DNA from 2 places in the Streptomyces sp. NPDC058045 genome. Region 2 is predicted to be linked to the other one. Evidence: predicted binding sites of a transcription regulator. Region 2 holds the regulator's gene; the other holds the start of a gene.
What was found. The regulator HrcA, encoded in region 2, represses chaperone genes, less so after heat shock. The targets are predictions, from matches to a motif close to TTNGCACTCNGNNNNNCNGAGTGCNAA.

Region 1 (4,185 bases), on a different contig from region 2:
GTGGGACGCCCCGTACGAGGCCGAGCTGCCGGAGCTGCCCGAGCCGCCCGCCGAACTGCTGTACCGCCCCCCGCACCGCTGGCGCTTCGAGACCGCCTGACCGGGCCCGCACACCGCCTCCGCGCTCGCCGCCGCGGAGGCTATCCTGCCGGGGCGCGGCGCGGGACCCCGGCGGGACCGGGGACGAGGGGGAGCGGATGAGCTGGTACTGGTGGATCCTGATCGTCTTCTGGATGGGCGGCTTCGGCTGGCTCGCCGACACTGTGCGCACCGCGATGCGCAACCGGCACGAACGCCGGATGGAGATGCTGGAGGCCCAGCGGGACGAGCGGCTGGCGGTGGAGGCGGCGCAGCGCCCGCCCGAGCCGGTCTGCGGCTGCACCCACCACCTCGCCAAGCACGACAAGCAGGGCGCCTGCCACGAGCGGGTCGAGGTGCCGACCGCCTGGGACGAGAACAAGAAGCCGGTCCGCTTCGAGTCCGGCACCTGCAACTGCCAGCAGTACGTGGGCCCGCAGCCCCTCTCCCAGGTCTACGCCGACGAACTCACCGACCTCGACTGACGCCGGGACAACGGGAGTTCAGACCGCGGCGGGCCGTCCGACCAACATGCTGGGCGCGCCGTCCACCCGGGTCAGGAAGACGGTCGCCGCGTTCGGGCCCTGCGGCCTGACCTTGCGGCGCAGCTCCTCCGGCTCGACCGCCGAGCCCCGCTTCTTCACCGTCAGCACCCCCACCCCCCGCTCCCGCAGCAGCGCCCGCAGCCGCTTCACCTGGAACGGCAGCACATCGGTGATCTCGTACGCGGTGGCGAAGCCGGTGGCGCGCAGGATGTCGGAGGTGACATAGGCGATGCTCGCGTCGAGCAGGCCGCCGTCTACCTCGCGGGCCGCCTCCGCGACCAGATGGGCACGGATCACGGCGCCGTCCGGCTCGTAGAGGTAGCGGCCCGGGGCGCGGACCGGCGGGTCGGGCAGGCCCGCTCCGGTGAGGGTGCGCGGGCCCGGCAGCAGGGTGGCGCGGACCGAGCCGGGGGAGGTGCCGAACCACAGCACGGCCTCCTTCACGTCCCCGCCGTCCGAGACCCACTCGGCCCCGGCGTCCTCCGGCACCGCCTCGTGCGGCACCCCGGGGGCGACCTTCAGCGCGGCGTACCGGGCGCCGCGCGCCAGCGCCACCGCCTGCGAGAGCGGCGGGGAGTACGCCTCCGGATCGAAGACGCGGCCCCGGCCGCCCCGCCGCGCCGGATCCACGAACACCGCGTCCCAGCCCGCGGTGTCCACCTCGGCGACATCCGCCTCCCGCACCTCGATCAGGTCCGCCAGGCCCAGCGCCTCGGCGTTGGCGCGGGCCACCGCGCAGGCCAGCGGGGAGCGGTCGACGGCGAGCACCCGGATCCCGGCGCGGGCCAGCGCGACGGCGTCACCGCCGATCCCGCAGCACAGATCGGCCACCGAGGACACGCCCAACTCCCGGAAGCGCTCGGCCCGGTGGCGGGCCACCGAGGCGCGCGTCGACTGCTCCACCCCGGCGGCGGTGAAGAACATCCGCTCCGCGTCCGCCGCCCCGAACTTCGCGGCGGCCCGCTGCCGCAGCCGGGCCTGCCCGAGCGCGGCGGAGACCAGGGCGGCGGGATGCTCGCGCCGCAGCCTGGTGGCGACGGCCAACTCCCGGGCCGGTTCGGTGCCTTGGACCGCCGCCAGCAGGGCGCGGCCCTCCTCGGTGCGCAGCGCGGCGAAGGCGGCGGTCTCGTCGGGCGAAGTGCGGTCGGTCACCCACCCATTGTGGGCCCCGTCCGGGGGCGCTCCGCGGGGGCCCCGCGACACGACACCCCGCACGCCACTGGCACTCCGCTTGACCGAGTGCTAATCGCAGTCATAGTCTCAGCTCTGGCACTCCCCACAGGAGAGTGCCAACTACGCGACAGGCAGGTCCGGCACCCGCGACGACGGATCCACCTGGTCGCCACCTCAGACAGTTAACCCCGTGAGATCTCCGAAGGGGGAGGTCGGATCGTGACGACCGCCAGCTCCAAGGTTGCCATCAAGCCGCTTGAGGACCGCATCGTGGTCCAGCCGCTCGACGCCGAGCAGACCACGGCTTCGGGCCTGGTCATTCCGGACACCGCGAAGGAGAAGCCCCAGGAGGGCGTCGTCCTCGCCGTCGGTCCGGGCCGTTTCGAGAACGGCGACCGTCTGCCGCTCGACGTCAAGACCGGTGACGTCGTGCTCTACAGCAAGTACGGCGGCACCGAGGTGAAGTACAACAACGAGGAGTACCTCGTCCTCTCGGCTCGCGACGTGCTCGCGATCATCGAGAAGTAACTCACCCGAGTTCCGTCTCTGCTTGCAGTTCCGCTTGCAGCTGCGCCCCTGGCCCCCGCGACCTAAGAAGCCGGGCGCCCGGGGCGCAGTTGGTTCAACCGAGTTCCGAGAGGGCTGAAACGCTCCCATGGCGAAGATCCTGAAGTTCGACGAAGACGCCCGTCGTGCCCTTGAGCGCGGCGTCGACAAGCTGGCCAACACGGTCAAGGTGACCATCGGCCCCAAGGGCCGCAACGTCGTCATCGACAAGAAGTTCGGCGCCCCCACCATCACCAACGACGGCGTCACCATCGCCCGCGAGGTCGAGGTCGAGGACCCGTACGAGAACCTCGGCGCGCAGCTCGTGAAGGAGGTGGCGACCAAGACCAACGACATCGCGGGTGACGGCACCACCACCGCCACCGTGCTCGCCCAGGCCCTCGTCAAGGAAGGCCTGCGCAACGTCGCCGCCGGCGCCTCCCCGGCCCTGCTCAAGAAGGGCATCGACGCCGCCGTCAAGGCCGTCTCCGACGACCTGCTCGCCACGGCCCGCCCGATCGACGAGAAGTCCGACATCGCCGCCGTCGCCGCGCTGTCCGCCCAGGACCAGCAGGTCGGCGAGCTGATCGCCGAGGCCATGGACAAGGTCGGCAAGGACGGCGTCATCACCGTCGAGGAGTCCAACACCTTCGGTCTGGAGCTCGACTTCACCGAGGGCATGGCCTTCGACAAGGGCTACCTGTCGCCGTACTTCGTCACCGACCAGGAGCGTATGGAGGCCGTCCTCGACGACCCGTACATCCTGATCCACCAGGGCAAGATCGCCTCCATCCAGGACATGCTGCCGCTGCTGGAGAAGGTCATCCAGGCCAACGCCTCCAAGCCGCTGCTGATCATCGCCGAGGACGTCGAGGGCGAGGCCCTCTCCACCCTCGTCGTCAACAAGATCCGCGGCACCTTCAACGCCGTCGCGGTGAAGGCCCCCGGCTTCGGCGACCGCCGCAAGGCGATGCTCGGCGACATGGCCACCCTCACCGGCGCCACCGTCATCGCCGAGGAGGTCGGCCTCAAGCTCGACCAGGCCGGCCTGGACGTACTGGGCACCGCCCGCCGCGTCACCGTCACCAAGGACGACACCACCATCGTCGACGGCGGCGGCAGCTCGGAGGACGTGGCCGGCCGCGTCAACCAGATCAAGGCCGAGATCGAGGCCACCGACTCCGACTGGGACCGCGAGAAGCTCCAGGAGCGCCTCGCGAAGCTGGCCGGCGGCGTCTGCGTCATCAAGGTCGGCGCCGCCACCGAGGTGGAGCTGAAGGAGAAGAAGCACCGCCTGGAGGACGCCATCTCCGCGACCCGCGCCGCGGTTGAGGAAGGCATCGTCTCCGGTGGCGGCTCCGCCCTGGTCCACGCCGTCAAGATCCTCGACGGCAACCTCGGCAAGGACGGCGACGAGGCCACCGGTGTCGCCGTGGTCCGCCGCGCCGCCGTCGAGCCGCTGCGCTGGATCGCCGAGAACGCCGGCCTTGAGGGCTATGTGATCGTCTCCAAGGTCGCCGAGCTCGACAAGGGCAACGGCTACAACGCGGCCACCGGCGAGTACGGCGACCTGGTCAAGGCCGGCGTCATCGACCCGGTCAAGGTCACCCGCTCCGCCCTGGAGAACGCGGCCTCCATCGCCTCCCTGCTGCTCACGACCGAGACCCTGGTCGTCGAGAAGCCGGCCGAGGAGGAGCCCGAGGCCGCCGGCCACGGTCACGGCCACGCCCACTGATCCACCCCGCGCACCGACCGAGGCCCGGTCCCCCTCACCAGGGGACCGGGCCTCAGCCCTTCCTCAACTCCCTTACTGCGGGCCGTACTTCCGCCCCGTCCGCGCACT
Region 2 (4,185 bases):
GACAGCTCCCTGAGCACCCGCTCCTGCTCGGCGTCGAGCTTCGTCGGCGTCGTGACCTCGACATGGACGATCAGGTCACCGCGCCCGCCGCCCCGCAGATGCGTGACGCCGCGGCCGTGCATCGGGATCGACTGCCCGGACTGAGTGCCCGGCCGGATGTCGACCTCCTCCATCCCGTCCAGCGTCTCCAGCGACACCTTGGTGCCGAGCGCGCCCGCCGTCATCGGGATGGTGACCGTGCAGTGCAGATCGTCCCCGCGGCGCTGGAACACCGAGTGCGGCAGCTCGTGGATCTCCACATACAGATCGCCGGCCGGGCCGCCGCCGGGTCCGACCTCGCCCTCGCCGGCCAACTGGATCCGGGTGCCGTTGTCCACACCGGCGGGGATCTTCACGGTGAGGGTGCGGCGGGAACGGATCCGGCCGTCGCCCGCGCACTCCGGGCAGGGGGTGGGCACCACGGTGCCGAAACCCTGGCACTGCGGACACGGCCGCGAGGTCATGACCTGGCCCAGGAAGGAACGGGTGACCTGGGAGACCTCACCGCGGCCGCGGCACATGTCGCAGGTCTGCGCGGAGGTGCCCGGCGCGGCGCCCTCACCGCTACAGGTGCCGCACACCACCGCGGTGTCCACCTGGATGTCCTTGGTGGTGCCGAACGCGGCCTCGTTCAGCTCGACTTCGAGGCGGATCATCGCGTCCTGGCCGCGCCGGGTCCTGGACCGCGGCCCGCGCTGCGAGGCGGTGCCGAAGAACGCGTCCATGATGTCGGAGAAGTTCCCGAAGCCGCCGGCGCCGAAGCCGCCCGCACCGCCCCCGGCCTGCGACAGCGGATCCCCGCCCAGGTCGTAGACCTGCTTCTTCTGCGGATCCGACAGGACCTCGTAGGCGGCGTTGATCTCCTTGAACCGCTCCTGGGTCTTGGGATCCGGATTGACGTCCGGGTGCAGCTCGCGGGCGAGCCTCCGGAACGCCTTCTTGATCTCGTCCTGGGAAGCGTCGCGGCGCACGCCGAGTACGGCGTAGTAGTCCGTGGCCACCTACGACTCCGCCAGGATCTGTCCGACGTAACGTGCCACTGCGCGTACTGCTCCCATCGTTCCCGGGTAGTCCATGCGGGTCGGGCCGACCACGCCGAGCTTGGCTACTGCCTCGCCGCCCGAACCGTAGCCGACCGACACCACGGACGTTGCGTTGAGTCCCTCATGGGCGTTCTCGTGACCGATCCGTACGGTCATGCCCGAATCCGTCGACTCGCCGAGCAACTTGAGGAGCACGACCTGCTCCTCCAGCGCCTCCAGCACGGGACGGATGATGAGGGGAAAGTCATGTCCGAAACGGGTGAGATTGGCGGTACCGCCGATCATCAGCCGTTCCTCGGTCTCCTCGACCAGCGTCTCCAGCAGGACGGAGAGCACCGTGGAGACCGTACCGCGGTCCTCCGCCTCGAAGGCCTCCGGCAGATCCTGCACCAACTGCGGCACATCGGTGAAACGGCGGCCCGCCACCCGGCTGTTGAGCCGGGCCCGCAGATCCGCCAGCGGGCTCTCGCCGAACGGCGCCGGGCAGTCCACCACGCGCTGCTCGACCCGGCCGGTGTCGGTGATCAGCACCAGCATCACCCGCGCCGGAGCCAGCGACAGCAACTCCACATGACGCACCGTGGACCGCGTCAGCGACGGGTACTGCACCACCGCGACCTGCCGGGTCAACTGCGCCAGCAGCCGCACCGTACGGGCCACCACATCGTCCAGATCGACCGCGCCGTCCAGGAAGTTCTGGATCGCGCGCCGCTCCGGCGCCGTCATCGGCTTGACGCCGGCCAGCCGGTCCACGAAGAGCCGGTAGCCCTTGTCGGTGGGGATGCGGCCGGCGCTGGTGTGGGGCTGCGCGATGTACCCCTCGTCCTCCAGGACCGCCATGTCGTTGCGGACGGTGGCCGGGGAGACGCCTAGCCCGTGCCGCTCGGTCAGTGCCTTGGAACCGACCGGCTCCTCGGTGCCCACATAGTCCTGGACGATGGCACGCAGCACTTCGAGCCTGCGTTCACTGAGCACCGCGCACACCTCCCGGATCGACAGCCCCGCGGTCTTCCGCGGTCTGGTGCCAGACACCACCGGCCCCGCCTGACGCGAGCCCGGCACCGTCACTGGCACTCACCGCGGACGAGTGCCAGCCTTCCCCGGCCCAGTGTACGGCCGAGGGGTGCGCCCCCGGCAAGGGCGGGCGATCACACCCGTACAGGCGGACCGGGCCGGCGGGCCAGGGGGCGTCTCCCCGATCTTCGTGGATCAGGCCGCGGCTCCCCCAGCCTGGCGGCTGGGAGGTGCCCCCACGGTGCGTGCGCTCGGTGTGCCGGCCGGGCGCCCGTTTGCCCGGTGCGGCGAGTGGGGGCGCCTCCCAGCGGTAGCTGGGGGAGCGTGCATGGCGTCGCGGGGCAGCCGGGAGTTTGACGACAGGCCCCAGGGCGCGGGATAGCGTCGTCGTATGACACGCACGGCTCCCGCCCCCGACCCCGGTGCCTGGGAATGGCTCACCCCCCGGGTCGCCCGCCGCCGGCTGCCCCACTGGGACTGCACCGCGGGGCTGGTCGCCGGACGGGGCGCCGCCCTCCTCGTCGAGGCGGGCGCCACCCTCGCCGAGGGTGCCCGGCTGCGCGCCGAGGCCGAGGCGCTGCTCGCCACGGTGCCCGGCGCGGCCGGCCCGGACGGCCCCCGGGTGACCCAACTCGCGCTCACCCACCCGCACTTCGACCATGTACTGGGCGCGCCCGCCTTCCCCGGCGCCGAGGTGTACACCGCGGTCGGCGCGGACCGGCTGCTGACCGGCGCCACCGGCCTCGCCGAACTCGCCGCCGACGCGGTACGGCAGGGGGTGCCGGAGGCCGAGGCGACGGCCGCCGCCGAAGCCGCCGCCGCCACCGGGGAGGCCGGTGTCCATCGACATGCGGTGAGCGGTGAGTGGACGCTCGATCTGGGCGGCGGCCGCCAGGTGCTGCTGGCCAATGTCGGCCCCGGGCACACCGCCCACGACCTGGCCGTGCTGGTGCCCGCCGAGGACGGCGCCCCGGAGATCGTCTTCTGCGGCGACCTGGTGGAGGAGTCCGGGCCGCCGCAGGCGGGACCCGACGCGATCCCGGCCCGCTGGCCGGAGGCCCTGGACCGGCTGCTCGCCCTCGGCGGGCCCGACGCACGCTATGTACCGGGCCACGGGGCCGTGGTGGACGCCGGATTCGTCCGGCGCCAGCGTGATCAACTCGCCCTGCGTTTCGGCGTGTCGTAGCCCACGGACGGCCCACTCTTCCTATCGTCGGCCGAATGCGTGCGTACTCGCCGGACCTGACTCCGCCCTGGAAGAGACAGCAGCCCGCCCCCGAGGTACCGGCCGAGCCCGGCCTCGTGGTGGAGGAACCCGGCAGCGGCTTCTGCGGCGCCGTCATCGGCTGCGAGGCCGGGACCGTCACCCTGGAGGACCGCTTCGGCAAGCACCGCGTCTTCCCCCTGGCCCCCCGCGGCTTCCTGCTGGAGGGCCGCCCCGTCACCCTGGTACGCGCCACCGGCACCCCGGCACGCCCCACCCGCACCGCCTCCGGATCGGTGGCGGTGCCCGGCGCGCGGGCGCGGGTGGCGCGGGCGAGCCGGATCTATGTGGAGGGCCGGCATGACGCGGAACTGGTCGAGAAGGTGTGGGGCGACGACCTGCGCGTCGAGGGCGTGGTGGTCGAGTACCTGGAGGGCGTGGACGAACTCCCGGCGATCGTCGCCGAGTTCGCGCCGGGCCCCGACGCCCGCCTCGGTGTCCTGGTGGACCACCTGGTCGACGGCAGCAAGGAGTCCCGGATCGCGGCCGCCGTCACCAGTGAGCACGCCCTGGTCGTCGGGCACCCCTACATCGACGTGTGGGAGGCGGTGAAGCCCTCGTCGCTGGGCATCGGGGCGTGGCCGCGGGTGCCGCGCGGGCAGGACTGGAAGACCGGTGTCTGCCGGGCCCTCGGCTGGCCCGAGAACACCGGCGCCGCCTGGTCCCGCATCCTCTCCCACGTCCACTCCTACAAGGACCTGGAGCCGGAGCTGCTGGGCCGCGTGGAGGAGATCATCGACTTCGTGACGGCGCCCTAGGTGTATTGACCCGGAGGGCGGCCCCGCGGCTCCCCCAGCCTGGCGGCTGGGAGGTGCCCCCATGGTG

Region 1: a site for HrcA is predicted at 1,843-1,869, ahead of groES (co-chaperone GroES). Genes of this name have one in related genera too.

What each region holds. Positions count from the first base shown of each region.
Region 1 covers NZ_JBHVRR010000004.1:146,765-150,949, forward strand. Annotated here, with positions in the region: gene ACFVST_RS04645 (hypothetical protein) at 1-100, shown strand, start outside; gene ACFVST_RS04650 (hypothetical protein) at 198-563, shown strand; gene ACFVST_RS04655 (methyltransferase domain-containing protein) at 582-1,775, opposite strand; gene groES (co-chaperone GroES) at 2,016-2,324, shown strand; gene groL (chaperonin GroEL) at 2,452-4,077, shown strand; gene ACFVST_RS04670 (SDR family NAD(P)-dependent oxidoreductase) at 4,150-4,185, opposite strand, start outside.
Region 2 covers NZ_JBHVRR010000002.1:165,601-169,785, forward strand. Annotated here, with positions in the region: gene dnaJ (molecular chaperone DnaJ) at 1-1,040, opposite strand, end outside; gene hrcA (heat-inducible transcriptional repressor HrcA) at 1,041-2,057, opposite strand; gene ACFVST_RS02415 (MBL fold metallo-hydrolase) at 2,488-3,282, shown strand; gene ACFVST_RS02420 (DUF3097 domain-containing protein) at 3,318-4,118, shown strand.